DNA from 3 places in the Enterobacter sp. JS8-1 genome. Region 2 is predicted to be linked to each of the others. Evidence: predicted binding sites of a transcription regulator. Region 2 holds the regulator's gene; each other region holds the start of a gene.

Region 1 (10,342 bases), 110 kb from region 2:
TTCTGCCCAGAAGACGAATATGGTTACGCACGGAGGCGATGTGTTCCTGCAGCGCCGACTCGCGGGTGTAGTCATCTTCCGCGTTGAAATAGCGCTCGTAGGCCACCAGCGTCATTTTGGCGTCAATCACCACATCTTTACCCTGCGGCAGACGTACGATGACATCCGGCTGCATACGCGAGCGGGCATCGTTCTCGATGCTGACCTGGGTTTCGTATTCATACCCTTCGCGCAGGCCAGACGCTTCAAGCACGCGCGTCAGCACCACTTCCCCCCAGTTTCCCTGCGTTTTGTTATCGCCTTTGAGCGCGCGCGTCAGGTTCACCGCCTCCTGCGCCATCTGGGCATTCAGCTGCTGGAGATTACGGATTTCATGCGCCAGGGTGTGCCGCTCGCGCGCCTCCTGGCCAAAGCTGTCCTGCACCTGACGGCGAAACCCGTCCAGTTGTTCACGCAGCGGCGTCAGCAGGCTATTCAGGCTCTGTCGGTTCTGTTCGTCAACGCGGCGGTTGCTGTGCTCAAAAATTCGGTTGGCGAGGTTCTCAAACTGTTCGCTGAGGCGCTGCTCGCTGTTGATCATCTGGCGGATTTTGTCTTCCGCATGCAGTTGGGTGGATTCAAGACGGGTGGTCACTTCGCGGAGATCGGCCTCCAGCGAAGTGTTGATGTCGCGCAGGTTACGCAGTTCATTATTGAGCAGCTCGCACTCGTCACGCCAGTGCGAGCCTTGAGCAAGCTGTTGTTTTGTGGCGCTTAGCTCCGAGACGATCTCTTCACGTTCTGCCAGCTGCTCGGCTTTCATCTGCGCATGCTGGTAGCTGGAAATCAGCCAGCCTACCGCCACGCTCACCAGCGCAACCACCGCATAAATCAGGATTGAGATATCCACAATGCCCCCTGCATCAACGTATTACCCGCACAAAATAGAATTGTGCTGTATGAACGTCCAGTTTGAAAGGGTTTTCCTGCGAGGCGCAACGCAAAAAATAAAGGCCGAACATGTCGGCCTTGTGTCTCTGAAGAGAGGATTAGATGAGGCGACGGGCCGCTTCCACCACGATTTTCACCGCATGACTTTCGGTCTGCTTCATGGTTTCGGCGTTCGGGATCTCCTGCTGGGTACGGTTGACGATCACGCCCGCCACCATACCGGCACGCAGACCCTGGCTTGCGCACATGGTCAACAGCGTTGCAGATTCCATTTCGTAGTTCATCACGCCCATGGACTGCCACTCTTCCATAGAGCCTTTGAAACGGCTCACCACGCGGCCTGAGAAGGTGTCGTAACGCTCCTGGCCCGGGTAGAAGGTATCGGAAGAGGCGGTGACGCCCACGTGAGTGGTCGCGCCCACGGATTTCGCGGCCTCAACCAGCGCGGTGGTACATTCGAAATCGGCTACTGCCGGGAATTCCATTGGTGCAAAGTGCAGGCTTGCGCCGTCCAGACGTACAGATGCGGTCGTAACCAGCACGTCGCCCACGTTGATGTGCGGCTGAATAGCGCCGGTGGTGCCGATACGCAGGAAAGTACGAATGCCCAGCTGCGCCAGCTCTTCCACCGCAATAGACGTAGACGGGCCACCGATACCGGTAGAGCACACGATCACCGCTTTGCCATCCAGCTCTGCGCGCCAGGTGGTGAATTCACGATGGGCTGCCAGCTTAACCGGCTTATCCATCAGCGCGGCGATCTTTTCCACACGCTCAGGATCGCCAGGGACGATAGCGAGCGTAGCCCCTTGTAAATCGTTTTTAGTGAGGCCGAGATGAAAAACATCAGACTTAGACATAGGGTGACTCCTCTGTGGGTCGGTTAGTCAGAAGAAGTAAAACGGTACTTTACAGAAGCACTACGCAGAATTTCGTGACATACCTCACCATGAATGAAAATGGTTGCAGTTAATTTCCATTAAATAGTGACTTACATCACATTAACAAGTTATATCGACAGGTGCTGCACAAAAGATAGACCGTATAAGGCACTGTGGGTTGTTAACCTGGTGACTATATTTACCTTTGCGCTAACTCATTGGTACGGAGAATGCCATGACTGAAAAAACCGGTTTTGCACCTGCTGCGGCTCCGCATGCTTCAACCATCGTCTCAACCTCAGAAGAAGCCATTACTGCGGGCGAGACCTCCATTCCCTCGCAGGGGGAGAATATGCCTGCTTATCACGCGCGGCCAAAATCGGCAGACGGCCCGCTGCCGATCGTGATTGTGGTTCAGGAAATTTTTGGCGTTCACGAGCATATTCGTGACCTCTGCCGCCGCCTGGCGCAGGAAGGGTACCTGGCCATTGCGCCAGAGCTCTATTTCCGTCAGGGCGATCCGAACGATTACAGCGATATCCCTACATTGTTCAACAATCTGGTGAGCAAAGTTCCGGATGCCCAGGTGCTGGCTGACCTTGATCACGTTGCCAGCTGGGCCGCGCGCAACGGGGGCGATGCACATCGTCTGCTGGTGACCGGCTTCTGCTGGGGCGGACGCATTAGCTGGCTGTATGCCGCGCATAACCCGCAGTTGAAAGCGGCCGTCGCCTGGTACGGCAAACTGGTGGGCGAAAAAACGCTGAACTCACCGAAGCAGCCTGTTGATATCGCAACGGATTTGAATGCACCGGTGCTAGGGCTTTATGGTGGTCAGGATACAGGCATTCCGCTTGATACCGTCGAGACCATGCGTCATGCGCTACGCGCGGCGAACGCGAAGGCGGAGATTGTAGTGTACCCGGATGCCGGACACGCGTTTAATGCCGATTATCGCCCGAGCTATCACGCAGAATCAGCCAAAGATGGCTGGCAGAGGATGCTGGCATGGTTTAGCCAGTACGGCGGGAAAAAAGTATAAAAGCAAAAAAGCCCGGTGGCGGCAACGCCTTACCGGGCCTACGCTTCATCAAGCCTGACGCAAGTTCTGCGCCGCCTTCACCATGTTCGCCAGCGCCGCGCGCGTCTCCGGCCAGCCGCGGGTTTTCAGTCCGCAGTCCGGGTTCACCCACAGACGTTCCGCCGGGATCCGCTGGGCGGCTTTTTTCAGCAGGGCTTCAATCCACTCCACGCTCGGCACGTTCGGGGAGTGAATGTCGTACACGCCAGGTCCGATTTCGTTCGGGTAGTCGAACTCTTCAAACGACTCCAGCAGCTCCATGTCTGAACGCGAGGTCTCGATGGTGATCACGTCGGCGTCCAGCGCGGCAATCGAATCCATGATGTCGTTAAATTCGCAATAGCACATGTGGGTGTGGATCTGGGTGTCGTCCTTCGCCACCGCGGCGTTGATGCGGAACGCTTCCACGCCCCACTGCAGGTAAGCATCCCAGTCGCTGCGACGCAGCGGCAGACCTTCGCGCAGCGCCGGTTCGTCAATCTGGATGATGCCAATGCCTGCAGCTTCCAGATCTGCCACTTCATCACGCAGCGCCAACGCGATTTGCTTCGCGATGGTCTCACGGGTCACGTCTTCGCGCGGGAAGGACCAGCAGAGAATGGTTACCGGACCGGTGAGCATCCCTTTCACCGGCTTATCGGTCAGGGACTGGGCATACTTCGCCCACTCCACGGTGATCGCTTCCGGGCGGCTGACGTCGCCGATGACCACTGGCGGCTTCACGCAGCGGGAGCCATAGCTCTGCACCCAGCCGTTCTGGGTAAAGACGAAGCCGTCCAGGTGCTCACCGAAGTATTCGACCATGTCGTTACGCTCGGCCTCACCGTGCACCAGCACGTCCAGACCTAAACGCTCCTGCTCGATAATTGCCTGCTTAATGTGCTCAGCGATACCGGTGCGGTAGTTGTTCGCATCCAGGTTGCCCTTCCTGAAGTCCAGACGCAGGCCGCGGATTTCAGTGGTTTGCGGGAAAGAACCAATTGTGGTGGTCGGCCACGCAGGCAGGTTGAAACGGGCACGCTGCGCTTCGGCGCGAACTTCATACGGGCTCTGGCGCTGGCTGTCCTGCGCAGTGATGGCCGCCAGGCGTTTTTCCACCGCCGGGTTGTGCACACGGGCCGAGTGACGACGCGCCTGGATCGGTGCGCTCCATTCGGTAATCGCCGCCGTCTCGCCGCTGTTCAGCGCGTCGCGCAGCAGCGTCAGCTCTTCGCATTTTTGCAGGGCGAAGGCAAACCAGCTTTTCACTTCAGGGTCGAGACGGGTCTCCACGCTGAGATCGATTGGGCTGTGCAGCAGCGAGCAAGAGGATGCCACCCACAGCTCACGTTTGCCGACAATATCTTTGATTTGTACATATTTCTCGGTCAGATCAGCACGCCAGACGTTGCGACCGTTAACCAGCCCGGCAGAAAGCAGCCAGTCCGCTGGCAGGCGCTTGTGCAGCTCCGCGACATCGTCTTTACCGTGAACGAGGTCAACATGCAGGCCCTGGACCGGCAGCGCGGTAATGGTCTTCAGGTTTGGCGTCACGCCTTCGAAATAGGTAGTGAGCAGCAGCTTCACCTGCCCTGTGAGCGCGTCATACGCCGGTTTGAAGGCATCAAGCCACTCCTGCGGCAGCTCGAGCACCAGCGCGGGTTCGTCGATTTGCACCCACTGAATGCCGCGCTTGCCCAGCTCAATCAGAACCTGTTTGTAGACCGGCAGAATATCGTTAAGCAGGCTGAGGCGGTCAAACTGTTCGCCTTTTACTTTACCCAGCCACAGGTAGGTGACTGGTCCCAGCAATACGGGCTTCACCTGATGACCCAGCGCCAGCGCTTCGTCCACTTCATCCAGCAGCTGCGTCCAGGTCAGCCTGAACTGCTGACCTTTCACGAACTCCGGCACCATATAGTGATAGTTGGTGTTGAACCACTTGGTCATTTCCGCCGCTGCCGCTGGCTCCCCCGTTGGTGCACGGCCACGGCCGATGCGGAACAGGGTATCAATATCTACCGATCCATCTTTGTTCTGATGACGAGCCGGCACGTTGCCAAGCAGCAGGCTGGTCGTCAGAACATGGTCGTACCAGGCGAAATCGCCCACCGGCAGCAGGTCAATGCCCGCCTGTTTTTGCTGCTCCCAGTGACGGGCGCGCAGCTCGCGTCCCACCGTCAGCAGTTCTTCACGGGTGGTGTTACCCGCCCAGTAGCTTTCTTGCGCTTTTTTCAGTTCGCGGCGCAGGCCAACGCGAGGAAAACCGAGAGTGTGATTGCGGATTGTCATGTTATGCCCCTTGTGAAATTTGTTATTTAGACGTCCAGATGTTTACACATCTATAATTGGCAGGTACTGTATATTCCTCAAGCGCAAAATGTTCATGCCGAAGTGAAGGACTTTCATGATCGAGATTAAACACCTGAAAACGCTACAAGCGTTGCGGAACTGCGGTTCTCTTGCGGCAGCGGCGGCCACGCTGCACCAGACCCAGTCTGCCCTTTCTCACCAGTTCAGCGATCTGGAACAACGCCTCGGCTTTCGTCTTTTTGTGCGTAAGAGCCAGCCTTTGCGCTTTACGCCGCAGGGTGAAATTCTGCTGCAACTGGCAAATCAGGTACTGCCGCAGATCGCCAGCGCGCTGCAGTCCTGCAACGAGCCGCAGCAAACCAAACTGCGTATTGCCATTGAGTGCCATAGCTGTATTCAGTGGCTGACCCCCGCGCTTGAGAACTTCCGCCAGAAGTGGCCGCAGGTGGAGATGGACTTTACATCCGGCGTGACCTTTGACCCGCAGCCGTCGCTTCAGCAGGGCGAGCTGGATCTGGTGATGACGTCAGATATTCTGCCGCGCAGCGGCCTGCACTATTCGCCGATGTTTGATTATGAAGTGCGCCTGGTGCTGGCCCCGGACCATCCGCTGGCCAGTAAAACGCGCATCACGCCGGAAGATCTTGCGACAGAAACGCTGCTGATTTATCCCGTGCAGCGCAGTCGCCTGGATATCTGGCGTCACTTCCTGCAGCCCGCTGGGATTAGCCCACAGCTGAAAAGCGTGGATAACACGTTGCTGTTGATACAGATGGTGGCGGCCAGAATGGGCATCGCGGCATTGCCGCACTGGGTGGTGGAGAGTTTTGAACGCCAGGGTCTGGTGGTGACCAAAACCCTGGGTGAAGGACTGTGGAGCAGGCTGTACGCCGCCGTGCGCGATGGCGAGCAGCGTCAGCCGATTACGGAAGCGTTTATTCGCTCAGCGCGGAACCACGCGTGCGACCATCTTCCGTTTGTGCGGAGCGCGGAGCGACCCAACGGCGATGTACCCACAGCGAAGCCAGGATCACCGCTCCCCCAATAAGGAAACTCGGCCAGTGCGGCTGTTGCTGCCAGATGGCGAGATTGACCAGCAGCCCTGCCGGGACATGCACGTTATTCATGATCCCCAGCGTACCGGCGTCTACCTGCGTAGCGCCGTAGTTCCACATGAAGTATCCCAGCCCGGAAGCCACCACGCCCAGCCAGACCAGAACGCTCCACTGCACGGTGGTAGTCGGCAGTTTTTGCGGGTTGCCGAGCATAAACCACGCCGCTACCGCGACAATCGCGGCCCCCATATAGAACCAGGCGAACGCGTTGTGCTGCGGCATCGGGCGGGTCTCCATCAGCCGTTTGTATCCCACCATGCCGATGGCGAAGCTGATATTGGCGAGCTGGACGAACATCAGCCCTGTCCAGAAGTGATCGCTTACCTTGTCATAGCGAATAATCGCCGCCCCAAGCACCGCCAGCGCCGCACTTAAAAGATATCCCCAGCGCAGACGACGCTTGCTGAGCAGGTCGTAGATCAGGGTGATGTAGAGCGGCGTGAGCACGGTGAACAACAGGAATTCCGAGACAGACAGATAAACGTAAGCCCGGAAGCTGAACAGGTACATGATGCCGAGCTGCATCGCGCCCACCAGCATATACAGCAGTATCGTTTTCAGCGATTGTCCGCGCGCGCGCAGAAACGGCAGGAACACCAGCGCCGCCAGCCCCACGCGCATCAGCACCGAGAAGTAGCTGTCGACCGAACCGGCAAGGTATTCGCCAATCAGGCTAAAGGAGAAGGCCCACAGGATAGTGGTGATAATGAGTAGCGCCACAATGCTTGTCTCTCAGAAAGAAGGACAGGCATTGTAGCGAACTCTTTAGTTGACAACTGAACAATAAATAATCAAATGAAGATTATTCAAGGAACAGTTTGCGCAGGTACTTAGGCACAGCGTTATCGCCGTTAGTGCCGATCACTTCCAGCTCCGGGTGCAGGTCTTTCAGACGCTGGTGCGCGTTCTCCATGATGCAGCCTTTGCCCGCCATGGAGAGCATCTCAGCGTCGTTCATGCCGTCTCCAAACGCGATGCAGTCTTTCAGCTCAAAGCCCAGACGTTTAGCCACCGCTTCCAGCGCGTGACCTTTGGAGACGCCACCGGCCATCACTTCCAGACAGGTCAGCGTGGAGAAGCTCACGTTAACGCGGTCGCCCCAGCGAGCGTTGATCGCCTGCTCCAGCGGCAGCAGCGCTTCATGGCTTTCGCAGGTGAAGAACACCTTACTGATCCCTTCCGGCTCCAGCAGGCCAGGCTCGTACAGTGAGTACTGGAATACGGCTTCCTTGAAAAAGCGCATCTCATCCGGGCGGTGGCGGTTCATAAACCACTCGTCATCGCGATAAACGTTGGTGACGATCTCCGGGTTATTGTGCACCACGCCGAACAGATCGGCGGCAATATCGCGGTCCAGATTGTGGGTAAAAATCAGGTTACCATCCGTGTCGTGCACGCGCGCACCGTTGGAGGTGATCATGTACGATTTGATTTCCAGATTATCGCGGATCTGCCCCACGTCCACGTGGTGGCGACCGGTGGCAAACACGAAGTTCACGCCACGGGCAGTCAGGAGTTTTAAGGTCTCTTTCGCGTAAGGCGAGAGGGTGTGGTCGGGGGAAAGCAGCGTGCCATCTAAGTCAGATGCAACAACCTGGTACATAGGGAAATTTAACCTCTGGTGAATATCAATTATGCCTGTTGAAAAATTCAACAATGGCGTTAAGCGCGACTGAGCGCATAGCGTCCTTTTCAAAAAGGATCTCATGGTACGCGCCGTTGATGACCAGCGGTTTTCCCCCTTCACAAGGGTGACCGGCGGCAGCGCGCAGTTCACAATAGCGGTCATGCATGCGGTTATCCACCACACGCTCTTCCTCCGCCTGAATCAGAAGCGTCGGCGTGTCATCATCGCCTACGCCCGCCAGCACCTGCTCACCGGCATGAATACCTTCCCGCACCCAGTGCCAGGTCGGGCCGCCAACGCGCAAGCGCGGTTCATCGGCATAAAAGCGCAGGTTGCGGCGATAGCGCTGCCGACTGTGGGTCAGAACGTTGATGGCGAACGGCAATGCGCGCCAGCGTCCGGTACCGATGGCATAGCCTTCACGAATGCGCTGATGGCCCTCAGCCCAGTCGAGAAGATGGCGCACCATCCAATCGGGAAAACGAATGACAATACCGTACATCGGTGCGGTGAGCGCAATGGCGTCGCACTGGTGCTCATACCGCTGCAAAAACAGCGTCGAAATGGCACCGCCCATGGAGTGCGCAAGGATATACCGCTTGCGCCAGGGGCCAGGCTGCACTTCCTGCTGCCAGAACGCTGCAAAATCGTCGACGTAATCGCTGAAGTTATCCACGTGCCCACGGTGCGTATCCGGCAGCATACGACCGGACAACCCCTGTCCGCGGTGGTCGATGATCAGCACGTCGAACCCCATATGGACCAGGTCGTAAGCCAGTTCGGCATATTTAACGTAGCTTTCGATGCGTCCGGGGCAGACGACAATCACACGGTCATTTTTTTCATTGCGGAAACGAACGAAGCGCACCGGGATGCCCCCGACGCCCGTAAACTCATCTTCCTCACGCTGCCGCCAGAAATCGGTCAGCGGCCCCATAGAGAAAGCAGCAAAAGCGTTTTCTCGTGTTTCCCAGTCCTTTTTCTGCTGAAACATTGGGTTTCCACTCACGTAATCCAGGGAATATCGTTTTTTTCGTCACTGGTCACAAAATGACGCAATAATAGCGTATTGTGGCATAAAAATAGACGGTTCGGGAGTTTCAAATGACCTTCGAATGGTGGTTCGCCTACCTGCTGACATCCATTATTCTCAGCCTTTCACCGGGCTCGGGTGCCATTAACACCATGACTACCTCCATCAATCACGGCTATCGCGGTGCGGCGGCATCCATCGCCGGTTTGCAGACCGGGCTGGGCATTCATATCGTGCTGGTCGGAATTGGTCTGGGGACCCTGTTCTCGCGCTCGGTGCTGGCGTTTGAAGTGCTGAAATGGGCCGGTGCGGCATATCTGATCTGGCTCGGCATCCAGCAGTGGCGCGCGGCAGGCTCCATCAACCTCAATACGCTCGCTCAGACGCAAAACCGAGGCCATCTGTTTAAGCGCGCGGTCTTCGTCAACCTGACCAACCCGAAGAGCATCGTTTTCCTCGCCGCGCTGTTCCCACAGTTTATCGTGCCGCACCAGCCGCAGGTGATGCAGTACGTGGTGCTGGGAGCGACCACCATTATTGTCGATATCATCGTGATGATTGGCTATGCGACGCTGGCGCAGCGAATTGCGGCGTGGATCAAAGGGCCTAAGCAGATGAAGGCCCTGAATAAAGTCTTTGGTTCGCTGTTTATGCTGGTTGGCGCGCTGCTTGCGTCAGCGCGTCATGCTTAGCGAGAGATGATGAGATGAATGCCGAAGCCGGCGAACAGCGCGCCGGCGAAGCCGTCAATCCACTTCGCAATGCGCTGGTAGCCACGGCGCATTGCCGGTAAAGCGAACAGGCTGGCCACGATGGTGAACCAGGCAAAGGTTTCAACGACGATCAGCAGGAAGATACCCCAGCGCGCGCCCGCGCCGACGCTATCGCCGACAAACAGCGAGAACACGGAGCCGAAATAGATAATCGCTTTCGGGTTCGCCAGGTTGGTCAGCAGCCCTTTCACAAAGCTGCGTCCGCCCGTTGCCAGCTCCACCTTTGGCTCTTCCGGCTTTTTCTCTTCTTTCTTCAGCGCCCCGCGCAGCATCTGGTAGCCCATCCAGCAGAGGTACAGCCCACCGCCGACCATAATGATGTTATGCAGCCAGGCCATTTTCGCCAGGATCAGGTTCAGACCGAGCAGCGCGACTGCCGCCCAGACCATGACGCCCATGGTAATACCGAGCACGCCCATCATCGCTTCTTTGCGGGAGCGGCTGACGGCGGTTTGCGACACGAAGAAAAAGTCAGGGCCTGGGCTCATCAGCGCAACGATGTGCACCAATGCCACGGTGAGAAATAGCATTAACATAATTAGCTCGCGGGGAAATAATGTAGTGAGTCACCATCCTGGCACTTTTTCGCCCGGCTGACTACTCCTCGTCA
Region 2 (10,342 bases):
GGCGAACAGTGGTGCCTGAGTCCACCCTTTCCGGACCCGAGCTGGCGCTGCAGCGTCTGGGGAAAACGCCGCTGGGGCGATATCTTTTCACCTCGTCTGAACTTACCCGAGATTTTATTGAGATTGGCCGTGATGCCGACCTGTGGGGGCGTCGTTCCCGCCTGCGCCTGAGTGGTAAACCGTTAATACTGACAGAGCTTTTTTTACCGGCATCGCCGTTGTACTGAGAGGAAGACAAAATGGAGTGGAGCCTGACGCAAAACAAGCTGCTGGCCTATCACCGCTTAATGCGAACGGATAAACCGATTGGCGCATTGCTGCTGCTGTGGCCAACGTTATGGGCGCTGTGGGTGGCGACGCCGGGCGTGCCGCCGCTGTGGATCCTGGCGGTGTTTGTTGCCGGTGTCTGGCTGATGCGTGCTGCAGGCTGTGTAGTAAATGACTACGCAGACCGGAAATTTGACGGACATGTAAAGCGAACGGCTAATCGTCCGTTGCCCAGCGGCCAGGTGACGGAAAAAGAGGCGCGCACGCTGTTTGTGGTGCTGGTGCTGCTCTCCTTCCTGCTGGTGCTAACGCTTAACACCATGACGATCCTGCTGTCTGTCGCCGCGTTGGCACTGGCCTGGATTTACCCGTTTATGAAGCGCTACACCCATCTGCCGCAGGTGGTGCTGGGCGCGGCATTTGGCTGGTCGATTCCAATGGCGTTTGCCGCGGTTAGCGAATCTGTCCCGCTCAGCTGCTGGCTGATGTTCCTGGCGAATATTCTTTGGGCAGTGGCGTACGATACGCAGTACGCGATGGTCGACCGCGATGATGATCTCAAGATTGGCGTCAAGTCGACGGCGATCCTGTTTGGCCGTCAGGACAAACTGATTATCGGCATATTGCAGGTGGCGGTGCTGGCGCTGATGGTGGCGATTGGTCGCCTGAACGGGCTGAACTGGGAATTTTACTGGTCCGTGCTGGTGGCGGGACTGCTGTTCGCGTATCAGCAGAAGCTGATTGCGAAACGCGAGCGTGAAGCCTGCTTCAAAGCGTTTTTAAATAATAACTACGTCGGTCTGGTGCTGTTTTTAGGGCTGGCGATGAGTTACTTCTCATAAAAGAACGGCAGCCGAATGGCTGCCGTTTTGTTTTCTCCCTCTCCCTGTGGGAGAGGGCCGGGGTGAGGGCATCAGGCTGCTGATGACATCACTCGTCCTGCGTCGCGCTCTCAATCGTCAAACGCACGTCCGAGGTAATCAGCTCGGCCAGCATCTGGTAAATCTTGAGCGTCTCTTCCGGTTCAGCATCGCCCGTATCGCTGATAAACCCTTCATCACGCAGCGTCAGCACCAGTGAGCTGAATACCGCTTTGTCGAAGAACTCCGGTGCGTTAATGCCGTGTAGAACAGACAGGCGCTGTGCCAGCGTCCTGCTCTCTTTTTCCAGCGTACCGCGGTTGATCGACGGGTTCGCGCTGAGCAGCCAGAAGGTGATGGCGTAGCGCTGCAGCGTTTCACGGGCACCGGCGGCCAGCAGCTGCAGGGTGCGGGAACGCGACGGGTTGATATGCAGCTCGTCATTAGTCAGGGTAATCAGCCCCTGACGGCGCATCTCTTCCGTCATTTTATCCAGCTCTACCGCCAGCTCATCTTTACTCCAGCGCAGGAACAGCTCCGCTTTCAGCATCGGGTAGATGGCTTCAAGATGGCGCAACAGTTCCTGACGCGAAATGCGGCGATGCTGGGTAATAATGGCCGCCATCAGCGACGGCAACATCAGCATATGCGTGATGTTGTTGCGGTAGTACGTCATCAGCACGGCCTGCTCGCGCGGCAGGATGATGATGTCACCGATGGTGTCTTTCTCGACTTCGAACTTGTTCATCTGCAGCGCGTGGTCGATAAGCTCGCTCGCGGTAGCAGAAGGCACGGTCGAATCAACCGAGTACGGCACGTTGCGCATAATGTTCAGGTAGCAATCAAGCTGCTCGGTCAACTGTTCACGGGTCAGTGAACGCTGGCGAGAGGCCAGAAGCGCGGTACAGCACAGGTTCATGGCGTTCGCCGCACCTGCGTTGTTGATGCGCACCATCAGCTCTGCAGCAATACCGTTTACCGTAGGCGTCAGCCACGCCGGACGTACCGCTTCGATAGGGTCGATAGACTCGCGCCACTCCGGAACATGATTGTTCAGATACGTCATCAGCGGCATCGGTTCGCCAAAGTTCACGTAGCCCTGGCCAAGATTGCGCAGCTTGCTCAGGCCGCGCAGCATCTGCGGCAGGCTCTCTTTCTCTTTGGTCGCACCGCGCAGCTCTTTGGCGTAAGTGCCCACTTCCATGACGTGTTCATAGCCAATGTAGATTGGCACCAGCGTGATCGGACGCGTGCCGCCGCGCAGCATGGCCTGGATGGTCATCGACAGCGTGCCGGTTTTCGGATCGAGCAGACGACCGGTACGGGAACGACCGCCTTCCACGAAGTATTCGACGGAATAGCCGCGGCTGAACAGCTCGCCGAGATATTCACGGAATACGGTGGAATAGAGCTTGTTACCCTTAAAGGTACGGCGAATAAAGAACGCACCCAGACGGCGGAAGATCGGGCCTGCTGGCCAGAAGTTCAGGTTGATACCCGCCGCAATGTGCGGTGGCACCAGCCCCTGGTGATACAACACATAGGAGAGCAGCAGGTAGTCCATGTGGCTGCGGTGGCAGGGCACATAAACAATTTCATGACCGTCATGGGCCAGCTGGCGTACGCGCTCGGCGTTGTGGACGTTAATACCCTGATAGAGACGGTTCCATGTGAAACTCAGGATACGGTCAGAGAGACGAATCATCTCATAGGAGAAGTTTGCCGCGATCTCTTCCATCAGTGCAATGGCGTTTTGCTGTGCTTTCTCGTGGGAAATCTTCTTGCTGCGCGCTTCGTCTTCAACTGCGCGGGCAATCGCTTTGGAGGCCAGCAGCTTGTTGAACAGATCCTGACGCGCCGGGAGACGAGGCCCAACGGCAGCCAGACGCTGGCGTGCGAAGTGCATACGCGCCACGCGCGCCAGTTTTTGTGCGATGATCTTGTCGGTGCCGTGCTCGTCTGCCATACGGCGCAGCGAAACGGAAGGGGAGAAGCGTACAAAGCTGTCGCGTCCCAGCCAGGAGACCGCGAAGAACTTCTGGATGCCGTTGAGCATACGCAGCGGCGGATTCTCTTCGCCTTTTTCGCGGCCCGGACGGCGACCAAACATCACTGAGACCGGCACCATCTGCACATCCAGATCGGGATTGCTGCGGTGCAGGTCGAGATAGTCATGGAACAGCTTGATGGACTCTTCTTTCGGCGTGTAATAGGTAAACACGCGCGGCCCGCCGTGAATAAACACGTAGCGCGGCAGCAGAGTGCCATCAACTTCAAGCGGTTCAAGTGGGTCAGGTAAATCATGCGCCAGACATTGGGCGCGAAGCGTCAGCAGGTCTGCCTTCGAGTTATAAGGCAAAACGTACATAATAGGGCGCGACGTATCGAGCCCTAATTCCAGCGCAGGTTCTGCTGGGATAGACTTACTTTTTACCAGGACGCTTAATGGTAAATTAAGTAATTTGTAGTAAATTCGTGGCCAGCCGGACATAAACGATGTAAAGCCTCTGGTTAATAATGCAATTGCGGCGCAAGGATAACAGAAAGCGCGCAAAATTTCTGTTGTTACCCGTCATACTTCAGGCTACAGCGAAACGCGCTGCTGCCAGAGTTACTGACGCTATTTCCAATAAAAGGTTCTATTAATGGCCAATAATACCACTGGGTTAACTCGAATCATCAAAGCTGCCGGCTATTCATGGAAAGGTTTCCGTGCCGCATGGGTCAATGAAGCCGCGTTTCGCCAGGAGGGCGTTGCCGCTATCGTCGCGGTTATCATCGCCTGTTTCCTTGATGTTGATGCTATTACCCGCGTACTTCTCATCGGCTCTGTTCTTTTGGTGATGATAGTGGAAATTCTCAATAGCGCTATTGAGGCGGTTGTGGACCGTATCGGTTCAGATTTCCACGAACTTTCTGGCCGTGCGAAAGACATGGGGTCTGCCGCTGTGCTGTTGGCGATTATCACGGCAGCGATCACTTGGGTTACGTTGCTTTGGTCACATTTCCGATGAGCCTCGAGGAATAATTAAGTCCCTGGTTTTTTGTGCAGTTTTTGGTTCCAAAATCGCCTTTGACTGTATATACTCACAGCATAACTGTATATACACCCAGGGGGCGGAATGAAAGCGTTAACGACCAGGCAGCAAGAGGTGTTTGATCTCATCCGGGATCATATCGGCCAGACGGGTATGCCACCCACGCGTGCGGAAATCGCTCAGCGTCTGGGCTTCCGTTCTCCAAATGCGGCCGAGGAACACCTGAAAGCGCTGGCGCGCAAAGGTGTGATTGAAATTGTGTCTGGCGCGTCTCGCGGCATTCGTCTGCTGGTGGAAGAAGAGACAGGTATTCCGCTGATTGGTCGTGTCGCCGCAGGTGAACCTCTGTTGGCCCAGCAGCATATTGAAGGTCACTATCAGGTTGATCCTGGTATGTTCAAGCCGAGTGCGGATTTCCTGCTGCGCGTCAGCGGGATGTCTATGAAAGATATCGGCATTCTTGACGGCGATCTGCTGGCCGTTCACAAAACGCAGGATGTACGTAACGGTCAGGTTGTGGTCGCGCGTATTGATGATGAAGTGACCGTCAAACGGCTGAAAAAACAGGGTAATACCGTACAGCTGCTGCCCGAAAATAACGAATTCTCCCCGATTGTGGTGGATCTGCGCGAACAGAACTTCTCCATTGAAGGTCTCGCCGTTGGTGTTATCCGCAACGGTGAATGGCTGTAACTTCTTCCTGACAGGCTACGGGTCTCCGTAGCCTGGATCATTTCCCATTCCCGGTATTTTTCATGTCACTGCTGACGGCTTCTGATAAGGCATTGTGGCGTCTTGCACTGCCGATGATTTTTTCCAATATCACCGTTCCCCTGCTTGGCCTGGTGGACACCGCGGTGATTGGTCATCTGGATTCTCCCGTTTATCTGGGCGGCGTGGCGATTGGCGCAACGGCGACCAGTTTTCTCTTTATGCTCCTGCTCTTCTTACGCATGAGTACCACGGGGCTTACGGCACAAGCCTATGGCGCGAAAGATCCGCTGCGACTGGCGCGGGCGCTGGTTCAGCCACTCATTCTGGCGCTTGGGGCAGGCGCGTTAATCGTTCTGTTTCGCACGCCGCTGATTGATCTGGCTCTGCACATTGTGGGCGGCAGCGAGGCGGTGCTGGAGCAGGCCAGGCGCTTCCTTGAAATCCGCTGGCTCAGCGCGCCCGCATCGCTGGCAAACCTGGTTCTGCTGGGCTGGCTGCTGGGCGTGCAGTACGCTCGTGCGCCGGTCATCCTGTTGGTGGTGGGAAACCTTTTGAACATCGTGCTCGACCTCTGGCTGGTGATGGGCTTGCACATGAACGTACGGGGCGCGGCGCTGGCAACCGCAGTTGCAGAATACAGCACGTTTCTCATCGGACTGTGGATGGTCTGGCGCGTACTGGTCATGCGTGGAATCTCCCTCGTCATGCTGAAAACCGCGTGGCGCGGCAACATCCGCGAGCTGCTGGCGCTGAACCGGGACATCATGTTGCGCTCGCTCCTGCTGCAACTCTGTTTTGGTGCGTTAACGGTTTTTGGTGCCCGTCTTGGGCCTGAGATCGTTGCGGTCAACGCGGTACTGATGACATTGCTGACGTTTACCGCGTATGCGCTGGATGGCTTTGCTTACGCCGTGGAGGCGCACTCCGGGCAGGCATACGGTGCGCGTGAAAGTGGCCAGCTCCGCGAGGTGTGGCGAGCGGCTTGCCGTCAGTCAGGTCTGGTCGCGCTGGCATTCGCACTGATTTATGCCTGTTTCGGCAGCGATATTATCGCGTTACTCACGTCGTTACCGGCTTTACGCGAACTGGCGGGCCACTATCTCATCTGGCAGGTGATCTTACCGGTGGTGGGCGTCTGGTGTTATCTGCTGGACGGCATGTTTATTGGCGCAACGCGCGGCGCGGAGATGCGTAACAGCATGGCGGTCGCGGCTGCAGGTTTTGGCATGACGCTGCTGACCTTACCGTATTTGGGCAACCATGGTTTATGGCTGGCACTGGCGGTTTTCCTGTCGCTGCGCGGATTGTCGCTGGCATTCATCTGGCACCGCCACTGGCAAAACAATACCTGGCTCCCTTCCCGTCACGATATATCGTGACGGTTAAAGATTCCGAATATGAAATCAACCGCCGAATCCTTAACTACAATTATTATCACGTCCAGCAGAAAAGAACGTAACGGACGTTACGACCCAACGCTTAACTAAGAGGACACGATGATGAATAAAGACGAAATCGGCGGCAACTGGAAGCAGTTTAAAGGTAAAGCGAAAGAACAGTGGGGTAAGCTGACGGATGACGATATGACCGTCATTGAAGGTAAACGCGATCAGCTTGTCGGTAAAATCCAGGAGCGTTACGGCTACGCAAAAGACCAGGCGGAAAAAGAAGTGGGCGACTGGGAAAAACGCAACGACTACCGCTGGTAACCGGGCTATACCCGAGAGTACAAGGAAGTACACCCTGAGGGCGGCCCTGAGCCGCCTTTTCTTTTGCCGTTAACGCGGCTTTTTCTTCACGAGAATGGAGTGATCGTGTTGGCATTCATCCTGATGACGACAGGATTCCACCTCCACGCACGCCGAGCACAGCCCGTGCGCTTCAATCACGTTATGACGCAGGGCGAAGCCCATTTTAGCCGCCAGCGTATGCATAATATCTTCCACGCCTTCCGCACACTCTTCCTTTACCGCGCCGCAGCGGTCGCAGATAAACATGGCTGAGGTATGGGTTGGCTGATCGAACAGATGGCACAGTACATAGCTGTTGGTCGATTCAACTTTGTGCACAAACCCTTGTTCCAGCAGGAAATCCAGCGCACGATAAACCGTAGGCGGTTTTGCCTGCGGCTCGCTTGCACGCAGCAAATCCAGCAGGTCATATGCGCTGATGGCACTCTGTTGCAGGCTCATCAGGCGCAATACCTCGAGGCGCTGCGGAGTCAGGCGCACATTGCGTTGCGCACACAGCTTTTCGGCCTGCGCTAACAGCTCTTTTGTGGACTTATCCATTTAGCACCTCGGATGTATAGGATGGAAAACCCTCACTTTATCATGTTCTGGTAAAAACACCGAGATCCACCAGGCTGTGCTATACCTGACGCATCGCAATTCGGGGAATTAACCATGAAAAGACCTGACTGTATTAAGCACTGGCAAGATGTGGAAGGTGCTGACGATTCGACCTATCCCGACAGTAACGAACTTTTTTCCATCGGCGCGCCCCTTGCTCGCAGGCTGGGCTTAGGCCGCATCGGTATTCATCATGAGCGTTTGCCGCCAGGGCGTCGTACGTCTTATCCGCATGCGGAAAGCGACGAAGAAGAGTTTATTTATGTGCTTGAAGGGCATCCGGAGGCCTGGATAAACGGCTACCTGTGGAAGCTTGAGCCAGGAGACAGCGTGGGGTTCCCCGCCGGGACGGGCGTTTGCCATACCTTTATTAACAATACCGACGAAGAGGTGCGGTTGCTGGTTGTCGGCGAGGCCAACAAAAAGCAAAACCGTATCTACTATCCGCTGAACCCGGTTTATGCCGCGACGCGTGAGGACCGCTGGGTAGATCATCCTCCTCAATTTTTTGGGCCGCACAATGGAAAACCCGAGCGGAAATAATTTTCCTCTTCTATAAATATTGAGGGCCGTCACAAATTACAACAGGCCGTAAGGGAATTTTACTTAGGGAAAGAAATAGCGGGTCTTTTACTTCTTATTCACAGCAATAGTTCGTTCCTGTTTGGGTGATAACAGACAGGGGTTATTTCATAACAGACTATAACGGGCATACTGTGAAAAAATATTTTAAATTTTCGGTGGTTAGCATTGCTGTCTCCTTTTTTATGGCAAATCAGGCGGGAGCAGCCAATACCTGGACAGAATCACGTAGCGACGCAATGGGTGGCACGGGCGTCGCTTCGGGCAGCTATGGCAGCGGGGCGTTAATCAACCCCGCGTTGTTGGCAAAGGCGAAACCGGACGATGATGTGACGGTTATTTTACCGTCCGTTGGCGTGCAGGTGACGGATGAAGACAATCTCCAGGATGAGATTGATACCATCAACGATAAAATCAATCACTATAAGGATGTGGTTGATAGCCTTACCCCCATCGAAGTGATTACCAACCCGCTGGGCTCAATCGATCAGTTCCAGGGAGCGGCAAAAGATCTTGCCGATGAACTGGACTATCTCAAAGGCAAAACCGCACGCGCTACGGCAGGCGCGGGGATTGCGGTGAGTATCCCTAACGATATGCTCTCAGTGGCCTTTATGGCGAAAGGCTATGCCCACGGGCGCGTCAGCTCTTCTATCGATCAGCAAGATATTGATTACCTGCGTAGTATCCAAAACAGCGATGCGGTGGCGGCGGGCGTGGCACTGGATGCGGCGCTAAACGGTACCGATCAAATTACGAAAAACCTTAACTCTACAGCGTCTGGCCGGGCGGCAATTGTCTCCGATTATGGTGTTGCCATTGCCCGTCAGTTCGATCTGGGGGGCGTCCCGGTTTCCCTTGGCGTCACGCCAAAACTGCAGAAAACCTGGATCTATAACTACACCACCTCAATTTACGATTACGACAGTAACAAGTGGAACGACAGTCGCTACCGGAAAGACGATACCGGCTTTAACGTGGATGCCGGTATCGCGGCCGATTTCGGCGAGCACTGGACGGTCGGGGTGAGCGGGCAAAACCTGATGTCGCGCGATATCGACACCAAAGACATTCGCATCCGCAACGGGCGCACGGGGGAAGTGGTGAGCTATAAAGACACCTATCAAATCCGTCCGCTGGTGACGGCCGGTGCCGCCTGGCACAACGATCTGGTGACCCTGACCGCCGATGGCGATCTAACTGAAACCAAAGGCTTCAAAAGCGAAGATACCTCGCAGTATGTTGGCGTGGGTGCGGAAGTGACGCCGCTAAGCTGGCTGGCCGTGCGGGCGGGTTATCGTGCCGATATGAAAGGCAACGACAGCAATGTCTTTACCGGCGGTGTTGGCTTTGCGCCATTTAACACCGTCCACGTTGACCTGATGGGCCTGTACGGCGAGGACGAAACCTGGGGCGCAGGAGCACAGTTAAGCATGACGTTTTAACGTGAACCGGAGGCGCTGCGTCTCCGGCTTTTCTTTGTGCTATAGTAGCGCCCCTTTTCCACCAGATGCTTAAAACTTCGCCATGTCGTCAGAACTACAGACTGCTTTCTCCGCACACCGTTTCTCCATTGCGCCGATGCTCGACTGGACGGACAGACACTGCCGTTACTTCCTGCGTCAGCTCTCCCGCCATACGCTGCTGTATACCGAAATGGTGACTACCGGGGCAATTATTCACGGTAAGGGCGACTATCTGGCCTATAGCGAAGAAGAGCATCCGGTTGCGCTGCAGCTGGGCGGCAGCGATCCGGCTGCGCTGGCGCAGTGCGCGAAGCTGGCCGAAGAGCGCGGCTATGACGAAATAAACCTGAACGTGGGTTGCCCGTCCGATCGCGTGCAGAACGGCATGTTCGGCGCGTGCCTGATGGGCAACGCGCAGCTGGTGGCGGACTGCATCAAAGCCATGCGTGACGTCGTCTCTATCCCGGTAACGGTCAAAACCCGTATCGGCATTGATGACCAGGACAGCTACGAATTTCTGTGCAATTTCATCAATACCGTTGCCGGAAAGGGCGAGTGCGAGATGTTCATCATCCACGCGCGTAAAGCCTGGCTTTCCGGCCTCAGCCCGAAAGAGAATCGCGAAATCCCGCCGCTGGACTACCCGCGCGTATACCAGCTGAAGCGCGATTTCCCGCACCTGACGATGTCAATTAACGGCGGCATCAAGTCTCTGGAAGACGCGAAAACGCATCTGGCGCATATGGATGGCGTGATGGTCGGGCGTGAGGCGTATCAGAACCCCGGTATCCTGGCGACGGTCGATCGTGAGATCTTTGGTGTTAAAGATGCAGATACCGATCCGGTTGCGGTCGTGCGTGCCATGTATCCGTATATTGAGCGTGAGCTGAGCAACGGCACCTACCTTGGCCATATCACCCGCCATATGCTTGGCCTGTTCCAGGGTATTCCGGGCGCACGCCAGTGGCGTCGTTACCTGAGCGAGAACGCGCACAAAGCCGGAGCCGATATTGACGTGCTCGAGCATGCGCTGCGCCTGGTGGCAGATAAGCGATAAATTTCAC
Region 3 (10,342 bases), 1.3 Mb from region 2:
ATCCCAGGCGCGCGTCAACAGCTGCAAAAGCGTTGACTTACCGCATCCGGTCCGCCCAAGGATTGCAATGCGCTGGCCCGGGTTAACAGAGAGATTGATATCTTCAAGTGCATTCTGCGTCTGTGTGTTATAGGCGAAGGTGACGTTATTCAGCGTCAGCGCAACCTGCGCAGGAACCGCACTCTGTTCAGCAGTGAATTTCACCTCTGGTTCCTGCTCGGCAATCTCGGTGATGCGCAGGGCAGAGGCGATAACCTGTCCAAGATGCTGGAAGGCCCCCGTCACTGGTGCCAGCGCTTCGAAGGCTGCCAGTGCACAGAAAACAAAGAGTGCAATCAGCGGGCCTGGCTGCAGATTTCCACCCACGCCGCCGGAGGCCATCCACAGCATCGCGATAACAGCCACGCCGCCGATGAGCATCATCAGCGCCTGGGAGAAGGCCGTGAGTTCAGACTGTCGACGCTGGGCTTCATGCCAGTTCAACTCCGTACTTTCCATACGCGCGCGGTAACGCTTGCTGGCACCGAAAATGGTCAGTTCTGCCTGTCCCTGCAGCCAGGAGGTCAGCTGCTGACGATATTCTCCCCGCAGGCGCGTCAGGCTTTCGCCGGTGGATTTACCGGCGCGATAGAACAGCGGCGGCAGGATAATCAACGTCAGCAGCATAATGCCGCCGAGCGTCAGCGCGATAGGGACGTCCAGAACACACAGACCCAGCGTGACGACAACAATCACCACAAACGCGCCGACTATCGGTGAAATTACGCGCAGATAGAGGTGATCCAGCGTATCGACATCCGCAACCACGCGGTTGAGCAATTCGCCCTGACGAAAACGCGCCAGCCCGGCAGGGGAGAGCGGGAGCAGCTTGCTGAACGTGTAAATGCGCAGGTGCTGGAGCACGCGGAATGTGGCGTCATGGCTGACCAGACGCTCGAAGTAACGCCCGGCGGTACGGGTAATGGCGGTGCCACGTACGCCTGCTGCCGGGAGCATGTAGTTAAAGCTGTAGAGCCCGGCGAAACCTGCAACGGCAGAGGCAGACAGGAACCAGCCAGAAAGGGTGAGCAGGCCGATGCTGGCGAGCAGGGTAATAATCGCCAGCACGATCCCCAACGTCAGCATCCATTTGTGGCGCTTATACAGGGCAAGATAAGGGAGCAGGGCACGCATCAGATGTCCTCCTGACGATTCGCGAGAAGGGCCGCAAAAGGCCCCTGCGCGGCAACGAGTGAGGCATAATCGCCTTGCTCAACGAGTTGACCGTTTTCCATCACCCAAATCTGGTCCCAGTCGGCGATGCCTTCAAGCTGGTGGGTGACCATCAGCGTGGTTTGCTGCTGTGATGCGGCATTAAGCGCTTCCATCACGCGTTGTTCGCTGTGCGCGTCCAGGCTGGCGGCAGGCTCATCCAGCAACATCAGTTGGCAAGGATTCAACAACGCGCGGGCAACAGCCACACGCTGCGCTTGCCCTACGGACAGCCCGGCAGACTGGTCGCCAACGACCGTATCCACGCCCTGCGGGAGCAGCGGCAGAAACTCGCTAACCCAGGCGCGATCGAGGACCGATTGCAACTCGTCTTCCCGCGCGTCCGGGCGAGCCAGAAGCACGTTTTCGCGTAGCGTGGAAGCCGGAAGCTGCGGGTTTTGTCCTACCCAGCTCAGCTGTTTGCGCCAGGCATCAGGCTCCAAATCGCACAACTCAGTTTTATTAATGCACAGCGAACCGGTGTAAGCCATAAAGCCGGAGAGTGCATTTAACAGCGAGCTTTTCCCTGAGCCACTGGTTCCGACCAGTACCACGCGCTGCCCGGCAGGCAGGGTAAAGTTGAGCGGACCTGCCAGCACTTTGCCTTCAGGTGACAGAACAGAAAAATCCTTCGCCTCAATCGTCACGGGCTCTTTGGCATTCAGAACGATGTCACCACGCTCGGGATGCGCCAGCGGTGTTTCAAGGAAGGTTTTCAGGCTGTCGGCCGCGCCAACCGCCTGTGCTTTGGCATGGTAAAAGGTGCCAAGATCTCGCAGCGGCTGGAAAAACTCCGGAGCCAGGATCAATGCCAGGAAACCTGCTGAAAGCGTTACGGCTGTGCCGTAGTGGCCGAAATCCAGCGCGCCGAGGTAAGAAAACCCGAAGTAGACCGCCACAAGGGCAATCGACAGCGAAGTGAAGAATTCAAGCACGCCAGAGGAGAGGAATGCGAGACGCAGCACCTCCATGGTGCGCTGACGGAAATCCTGAGACGCCAGGCGAATATTTTCCGTTTCCGCTTCACCCCGGCCAAAAATACGCAGGGTTTCCATTCCGCGCAGCCGGTCAAGGAAATGACCGCTCAGGCGGCCCAGCGCGAGGAAGTTACGACGGTTAGCATCCGCCGCACCCATCCCGACCATCGCCATAAACAGCGGGATAAGCGGGGCGGTACCCAGCAGGATCAGCGCCGCTACCCAGTTGGTCGGGAAAATCGCAATCAGTATCAGCAGCGGTACGCAAACGGCCAGCGCCATCTGCGGCAGGTAGCGGGCGTAGTAGTCGTGCATATCGTCGATCTGTTCAAGGATCAGCGTCGCCCAGCTCCCCGCAGGTTTACCCTGGATCCAGGCAGGCCCGGCCTCCTGAAGACGATCCAGGACCTTACGGCGGATCTCGTAGCGGATATGCTGTCCGGCATGAAAACCAACGCGTTCACGCAGCCAGACTACCCACGCACGAAGGATAAAAACCAGAATCAGGACAATAAAGGGCAACAGGAGCGCTTCACGCGGAATGTTCTCCATGATCATATGATTAAGAATGCGGGCCAGCAGCCATGCCTGGGCAACAATCAACAAACCACTGACGAGTCCCAGAAGACGGGAAATCATGAGCCAGCGGCGGGAAAGAACGCTTTGCTGTTTAAGCCAGCGTGTTAACTCTTGTTGACGGGTTTTTTCCATTGCGTACTTTGCAGGTGACGTTATAAGAAATTAGACCACTGCATGTTACACGTGGGGAAAAATAAAGGCGACCTGTGGCCGCCTTTATTTACGTTTGTTACTGACTTGTAAAGATTATTTACCTTGTTCAGCCAGTCCGTCGAGGTAGCGTTCAGCGTCCAGCGCGGCCATACAGCCGGTGCCCGCAGAGGTAATCGCCTGACGATAAATATGGTCCATCACGTCGCCAGCCGCGAACACGCCCGGGATGCTGGTCTGGGTCGCGTTACCGTGAATGCCGGACTGCACTTTGATGTAGCCGTTTTCCAGCTCCAACTGACCGTCGAAGATCGCGGTGTTCGGGCTGTGACCGATCGCCACAAACAGACCCGCCACTTCCAGCGACTCGATGTTATCGGTGTTCTGGGTATCGCGCAGACGCAGACCGGCAACGCCCATCTGGTCGCCCGTGACCTCTTCCAGGGTACGGTGGGTGTGAAGCACGATGTTGCCGCTTGCCACTTTATCCATCAGGCGTTTGATCAGGATCTTCTCCGCGCGGAAGGTGTCGCGACGGTGGATCAGGTGCACTTCAGAGGCGATGTTTGCCAGGTAGAGCGCTTCTTCCACTGCGGTGTTACCGCCGCCGATCACGGCGACTTTCTGATTGCGATAGAAGAAACCGTCGCAGGTAGCGCAGGCAGATACGCCGCGGCCCTTGAACGCTTCTTCAGACGGCAGACCAAGGTAACGGGCAGAGGCGCCGGTGGCGATGATCAGCGCGTCACAGGTGTATTCGCCGCTGTCGCCCGTCAGGCGGAACGGACGGTTCTGCAGATCGACCTTATTGATGTGGTCGAACAGAATTTCAGTTTCGAATTTGGCGGCATGCTCGTGCATACGTTCCATCAGCAGCGGCCCGGTCAGGTCGTTCGGGTCCCCTGGCCAGTTTTCCACTTCGGTGGTGGTGGTCAGCTGACCGCCTTTTTCCATACCGGTGATGAGTACCGGGTGCAGGTTAGCGCGTGCAGCATAGACCGCTGCGGTATATCCCGCAGGTCCAGAACCAAGGATTAGCAGCTTACTGTGTTTGGCCGTGCCCATGAGATCCCCATTGTTGTTGGCAGACATTTGGCTGGATTGTAGGGAATTTGTTGTCGTAAAAAAAGAGCGCAGCAATTTTGATATCAATCTGTGTAATAGCCACGGACGATGAATGAGGCGCTATAACATCACTATTTCGCCTGAAATCCGGTCGTTTATAAGGCAATAAAATGACGATTAATACCCTGCCGTAATGAATATCCGGCATGTTGTACTAAAAATCGATGTTTTGCTTTGACAATCACCTGCGCTTTTGCGAAAACATTCAAGGAAGAAAAAAAACCGCGTTAACCGTGTGCCGCATAGGCATGCACGTAAATGCCATTTTTACCGTGTCAGTGAAATCTACGCATGGCGTGGACAGACGCCATACGTGATGTCGGTGACTGCCTTCGGGCAACGGTCTTCTTACCAACAGAACCCGAATCCGCATCGCGTCTATAGCCTAATAATTCGAGTTGCATGAAGGCGGCGACGCAGCGAATCCCCGGGAGCGTACATCAGTACGTGACTGGGGTGAGCGAGGAAAGCCAACGCACAGGCAACTTGAAGTATGACGGATATAATACATAACCAGGCGATGTGATGACTAACGGGTACAGGCTCTGAACAGTGATGTGCGCAGGGTCCAGGCAGGAGTAGGGAAGGAATACAGAGAGACAATAATAATGGTAGATAGCAAGAAGCGCCCTGGCAAAGATCTCGACCGTATCGATCGTAACATTCTTAATGAATTGCAAAAGGATGGGCGTATTTCCAACGTCGAGCTTTCAAAACGTGTGGGACTTTCCCCGACGCCGTGCCTTGAGCGTGTGCGCCGACTGGAAAGACAGGGTTTTATTCAGGGCTATACGGCTCTGCTTAACCCGCATTATCTGGATGCCTCACTTCTGGTATTTGTTGAGATTACTCTGAATCGTGGTGCGCCGGATGTGTTTGAACAATTCAACTCCGCTGTACAAAAACTTGAAGAAATTCAAGAGTGTCATCTGGTTTCCGGTGATTTCGACTATCTGTTGAAAACCCGCGTGCCTGATATGTCCGCCTACCGTAAGCTGCTGGGTGAAACCTTGCTGCGTCTGCCGGGCGTGAACGACACCCGTACGTATGTGGTGATGGAAGAGGTTAAACAGAGCAATCGTCTGGTAATTAAGACGCGCTAACACGGAACAGGTGCAAAATCAGCGTAGTTTGATTACACTCCTGTTAATCCATACAGCAACAGTGCCGGGGAGTCCCCGGCGCTGTTGTCCGTTTTAGCAAACAGGCAGGATATGCCTGATACCTGGAGAGCCTTTCTTGAGCCAGGAATACACTGAAGACAAAGAAGTCACACTATCGAAGCTAAGCAGCGGACGTCGTCTCCTCGAGGCTTTGCTGTTAGTTATTGCCCTTTTCGCCGTCTGGCTGATGGCAGCCTTACTCAGTTTCAACCCCTCCGATCCCAGCTGGTCGCAAACCGCATGGCATGAGCCTATCCATAATTTAGGCGGTGTACCGGGTGCCTGGCTTGCGGACACGCTCTTTTTCATTTTCGGTGTGATGGCCTATACCATTCCCGTCATTATCATTGGTGGATGCTGGTTTGCCTGGCGTCATCGGCAGAATGACGACTACATCGATTACTTCGCGGTATCGCTGCGCCTGATTGGCGCGCTGGCATTGATCCTCACCTCGTGCGGGCTGGCGGCTATAAACGCCGATGATATCTGGTACTTCGCCTCCGGTGGCGTCATCGGCAGCCTGCTGAGTTCCGCCCTGCAGCCGATGCTTCACAGCAGCGGAGGTACCCTGACGCTGCTTTGCATCTGGGCCGCAGGGTTGACCCTGTTTACTGGCTGGTCGTGGGTGAGCATCGCCGAGAAGATCGGCAGCTTTATTCTCACTATCCTCACTTTCGCCAGTAACCGTACCCGTCGTGACGATACATGGGTCGATGAAGACGAATATGAAGATGAGTACGAAGAGGAAGACGAGGCGCCGGTACAGCGCCGTGAATCTCGTCGGGCCCGTATTCTTCGTGGCGCGCTCGCGCGTCGTCAGCGCGTCGCTGAAAAATTTGCCAATCCGCTTGGGCGTAAAACAGATGCGGCGCTCTTCTCCGGCAAACGCATGGATGAAGACGAGCAGGTGGAGTACCGTGCGGCGGGTGCCGCCGTCGATCCTGATGATGTTCTGTTATCCGGCAACCGTGCGATGCCGGGCGATTTTGACGAATACGATCCGCTGCTGAATGGTCATTCAGTGACAGAGCCGGTCGCAGCCGCTGCCGCCGCAACCACGGCAGCGCAGGCTTTTGCTGCGCCATCGGAAGCCGTAATGCCATCCGCGCCCGTTCCTGCACCGGAGTCGGTTATCCAGCAACCTCAGGTTGACTGGCAGACTGCGCCAGGTGTTCACACCCCGGAACCTGTTATTGCGCCTGAACCAGAAAGCTATGTTCCTGTGCAGCAGGAGCAATGGCAGCAACCTTATCAGCCGGAGCCTGTGTATGAACCACAGGGGTACCCGGAATATGAGCAGCCGGTCGCACAGCCGTATGTACCGGAACCGGTTGAACCTGCGCAGCCATACGCACAACCTGAACCTGACGTGGCGGAAGAGGCGAAACCGTCTCGTCCACCACTGTACTACTTTGAAGAAGTGGAAGAGCGCCGCGCCCGTGAGCGCGAGCAGCTGGCAGCCTGGTATCAACCTGTGCCGGAGCCGGTGCAAGAGTCTGTCACAAAAGCGCCTTCCGTTTCCGTACCGCCAGTAGATCCCACGCCTGTGGCAGAGAGCGTGAAGCAAGCCTCTGTCGCTGCCGCCGCTGCGGCACCAGTCTTTAGCCTGGCGACTGGCGGCGCGCCTCGTCCTCAGGTGAAAGAGGGCATTGGCCCGCAATTGCCTCGTCCTAATCGCGTACGTGTGCCCACGCGCCGCGAGCTGGCTTCCTACGGTATCAAGCTGCCTTCCCAGCGTATGGCTGAGGAAAAAGCGCGTGAATCGGACTATGAAGACGACGCCGATGAACTTCATCAGGATGAGCTGGCGCGTCAGTTCGCCGCGCAGCAAAATCAGCGTTACGGTGAAGAATATCAGCACGACGAGCAAATCCAGGAAGATGAAGACGATGCGGCAGAAGCGGAATTAGCCCGCCAGTTCGCCGCTACGCAGCAGCAGCGTTATTCTGGTGAACAGCCTTCGGGCGCGAACCCGTTCTCGCTGACGGATTTTGAATTCTCACCGATGAAAGATCTGGTGGATGATGGCCCAAGCGAACCGTTGTTTACGCCGAGCGTAATGCCGGACGCTGAACCCGTGCGCCAGCAGCCTGCACCTCAGGCCTACACGCAGCAGCCACAGCAGCCTGCGCCACAGCCGCCGCAGTTCCAGCAGCCTGCGCCTCAGCCGCAGGAAAGCCTTATTCACCCGCTGCTGATGCGAAACGGCGATAGCCGTCCGCTGCAGCGTCCAAGCACGCCGCTGCCGTCGCTGGATCTGTTAACGCCGCCACCGTCAGAAGTGGAGCCGGTTGATACCTTTGCGCTCGAACAAATGGCGCGTCTGGTCGAAGCCCGTCTGGCTGATTTCCGCATCAAGGCGGATGTGGTGAACTACTCACCGGGTCCGGTGATCACGCGATTCGAACTGAATCTGGCGCCAGGCGTAAAAGCAGCGCGTATTTCTAACCTGTCACGAGACCTGGCACGTTCCCTGTCGACCGTTGCGGTACGTGTGGTGGAAGTGATCCCAGGCAAGCCGTACGTTGGCCTTGAGCTGCCGAACAAGAAACGTCAGACCGTTTACCTGCGAGAAGTGCTGGATAACACCAAGTTCCGCGATAACCCGTCCCCGCTGACCGTGGTGCTGGGTAAAGATATCGCAGGCGATCCGGTGGTGGCGGATCTCGCGAAAATGCCTCACCTGCTGGTTGCCGGTACCACCGGTTCCGGTAAGTCAGTCGGCGTGAACGCCATGATCCTCAGCATGCTGTACAAAGCGCAGCCGGAAGATGTGCGTTTCATCATGATCGACCCGAAAATGCTCGAACTGTCGGTCTACGAAGGCATTCCGCATCTGCTCACGGAAGTGGTGACGGACATGAAAGACGCCGCCAACGCCCTGCGCTGGAGCGTCAATGAGATGGAACGCCGCTACAAGCTAATGTCTGCGCTGGGCGTGCGTAACCTGGCCGGTTATAACGAGAAAATCGCCCAGGCGGTGCGCATGGGACGTCCTATTCCGGATCCTTACTGGAAGCCGGGTGACAGCATGGATGCCCAGCATCCGGTGCTGGAAAAACTGCCTTATATCGTCGTGCTGGTTGATGAGTTCGCTGACCTGATGATGACCGTCGGTAAGAAAGTGGAAGAGCTGATTGCTCGTCTGGCGCAGAAAGCGCGTGCGGCGGGTATTCACCTTGTGCTGGCGACGCAGCGTCCTTCCGTGGACGTTATTACTGGGCTTATCAAAGCGAACATTCCGACGCGTATTGCGTTTACCGTATCAAGTAAAATTGACTCCCGTACCATTCTTGACCAGGGCGGCGCTGAGTCGCTGCTGGGTATGGGGGATATGCTTTACTCAGGTCCGAACTCCACCTCGCCGGTGCGTGTCCACGGTGCGTTTGTCCGCGATGAGGAAGTTCACGCTGTCGTGCAGGACTGGAAAGCGCGCGGTCGTCCACAATACGTGGACGGGATCACCTCTGACAGCGAGAGCGAAGGCGGCGGCGGTGGCTTTGACGGCGGTGAAGAGCTGGATCCGTTATTCGATCAGGCGGTTAACTTCGTGACCGAAAAACGCAAAGCGTCCATCTCTGGCGTGCAGCGTCAGTTCCGCATCGGCTACAACCGCGCGGCGCGTATCATCGAGCAGATGGAAGCGCAGGGGATTGTGAGCGAGCAGGGGCATAACGGTAACCGCGAGGTGCTGGCTCCGCCGCCGTTTGATTAACCTTCAGCGATTGCAAAGAAGGGTAAATCAGCCAAAATTAAGCATTTTCTTCTGTCGCCTGCCTTCGGGCAGGGCCAGAATAGAAGACGGAAACCCCATATCGGGAAGACGTATTTTAAGGAATAACAATGAAAAAAATCGCTTTCGCCTGTGCTTTACTCACCAGTTTTGTTGCCAGCAGCGTCTGGGCTGATGCAGCCAGCGACCTTAAAAGCCGACTGGATAAAGTAAGCAGCTTCCACGCCAGCTTCACGCAAAAAGTGACTGACGGCAGCGGCAACGCGGTGCAGGAAGGCCAGGGAGATTTGTGGGTAAAACGCCCAAATCTGTTCAACTGGCACATGACCCAGCCGGATGAGAGTATCCTGGTGTCTGACGGTAAAACCCTATGGTTCTTCAACCCGTTTGTTGAACAAGCCACGGCGACCTGGCTGAAAGATGCGACCAGCAATACGCCGTTTATGCTGATTGCACGCAACCAGTCGAGCGACTGGCAGCAGTACGACATCAAACAAAACGGTGATGAGTTCGTCCTGACGCCGAAAGGCAGCAACGGCAATCTGAAGCAGTTCACCATTAACGTGAGCAGCAACGGCACGATCAATCAGTTCGGTGCGGTTGAGCAAGATGACCAGCGCAGCAGCTACCAGCTGAAAACGCAGCAAAACGGCGCTGTTGATGCATCGAAATTCACCTTTACCCCGCCGCAGGGCGTAACGGTGGATGACCAACGCAATAAGTAAGAGGCATGAGTGGGCAATCTGTCGCTCGATTTTTCAGATAATGCGTTTCAACCTCTGGCCGCTCGTATGCGGCCAGAAAATTTAGCGCAGTACATCGGCCAGCAGCATCTGCTGGCTGCCGGGAAACCGTTGCCACGCGCCATTGAGGCCGGGCATCTGCACTCGATGATCCTCTGGGGGCCACCAGGCACCGGTAAAACGACCCTCGCTGAAGTGATCGCCCTATATGCAAACGCGGACGTTGAGCGGATTTCTGCCGTGACCTCCGGCGTGAAGGAGATCCGCGAAGCGATCGAGCGTGCGCGGCAGAACCGCAATGCAGGACGTCGGACTATCCTCTTCGTGGACGAAGTTCACCGCTTCAACAAGAGCCAGCAGGATGCCTTCCTGCCGCATATTGAAGACGGCACGATCTTCTTCATCGGTGCCACCACGGAAAACCCATCGTTTGAACTCAACTCTGCACTTCTGTCCCGTGCGCGCGTTTACCTGCTCAAATCGCTGACTACCGACGATATCGAAAAGGTGCTCACCCAGGCGATGGATGACAAAGCGCGGGGTTACGGCGGACAAGACGTCGTTCTACCGGATGAGACGCGCCTCGCGATTGCTCAGCTGGTTAACGGTGATGCGCGTCGG

The links. The regulator LexA, encoded in region 2, represses DNA repair genes until DNA is damaged. The targets are predictions, from matches to a motif close to TNCTGTATGTACATACAGNA.
Region 1: the regulator LexA is predicted to act here: its motif matches at 5,228-5,247, upstream of metR (HTH-type transcriptional regulator MetR).
Region 3: the regulator LexA is predicted to act here: its motif matches at 5,224-5,243, upstream of ACOQH0_RS07650 (DNA translocase FtsK 4TM domain-containing protein).

The regions. Positions count from the first base shown of each region.
Region 1 covers NZ_CP185805.1:172,956-183,297, reverse strand. The annotation lists gene rmuC (DNA recombination protein RmuC) at 1-889, opposite strand, end outside; gene udp (uridine phosphorylase) at 1,029-1,790, opposite strand; gene ACOQH0_RS00895 (dienelactone hydrolase family protein) at 2,047-2,853, shown strand; gene metE (5-methyltetrahydropteroyltriglutamate--homocysteine S-methyltransferase) at 2,902-5,163, opposite strand; gene metR (HTH-type transcriptional regulator MetR) at 5,279-6,232, shown strand; gene ACOQH0_RS00880 (carboxylate/amino acid/amine transporter) at 6,120-7,019, opposite strand; gene yigL (sugar/pyridoxal phosphate phosphatase YigL) at 7,102-7,902, opposite strand; gene pldB (lysophospholipase L2) at 7,928-8,920, opposite strand; gene rhtB (homoserine/homoserine lactone efflux protein) at 9,031-9,651, shown strand; gene rhtC (threonine export protein RhtC) at 9,648-10,268, opposite strand; gene recQ (ATP-dependent DNA helicase RecQ) at 10,330-10,342, opposite strand, start outside.
Region 2 covers NZ_CP185805.1:285,187-295,528, forward strand. The annotation lists gene ubiC (chorismate lyase) at 1-227, shown strand, start outside; gene ubiA (4-hydroxybenzoate octaprenyltransferase) at 240-1,109, shown strand; gene plsB (glycerol-3-phosphate 1-O-acyltransferase PlsB) at 1,198-3,618, opposite strand; gene ACOQH0_RS01385 (diacylglycerol kinase) at 3,773-4,141, shown strand; gene lexA (transcriptional repressor LexA) at 4,250-4,858, shown strand; gene dinF (MATE family efflux transporter DinF) at 4,921-6,258, shown strand; partial or broken gene ACOQH0_RS01400 (hypothetical protein) at 6,255-6,329, shown strand; gene ACOQH0_RS01405 (CsbD family protein) at 6,379-6,588, shown strand; gene zur (zinc uptake transcriptional repressor Zur) at 6,658-7,170, opposite strand; gene ACOQH0_RS01415 (cupin domain-containing protein) at 7,285-7,773, shown strand; gene traF (conjugal transfer protein TraF) at 7,998-9,257, shown strand; gene dusA (tRNA dihydrouridine(20/20a) synthase DusA) at 9,340-10,335, shown strand.
Region 3 covers NZ_CP185805.1:1,620,764-1,631,105, forward strand. The annotation lists gene cydC (heme ABC transporter ATP-binding protein/permease CydC) at 1-1,173, opposite strand, end outside; gene cydD (heme ABC transporter permease/ATP-binding protein CydD) at 1,173-2,939, opposite strand; gene trxB (thioredoxin-disulfide reductase) at 3,054-4,022, opposite strand; gene lrp (leucine-responsive transcriptional regulator Lrp) at 4,691-5,185, shown strand; gene ACOQH0_RS07650 (DNA translocase FtsK 4TM domain-containing protein) at 5,322-8,960, shown strand; gene lolA (outer membrane lipoprotein chaperone LolA) at 9,089-9,703, shown strand; gene rarA (replication-associated recombination protein RarA) at 9,713-10,342, shown strand, end outside.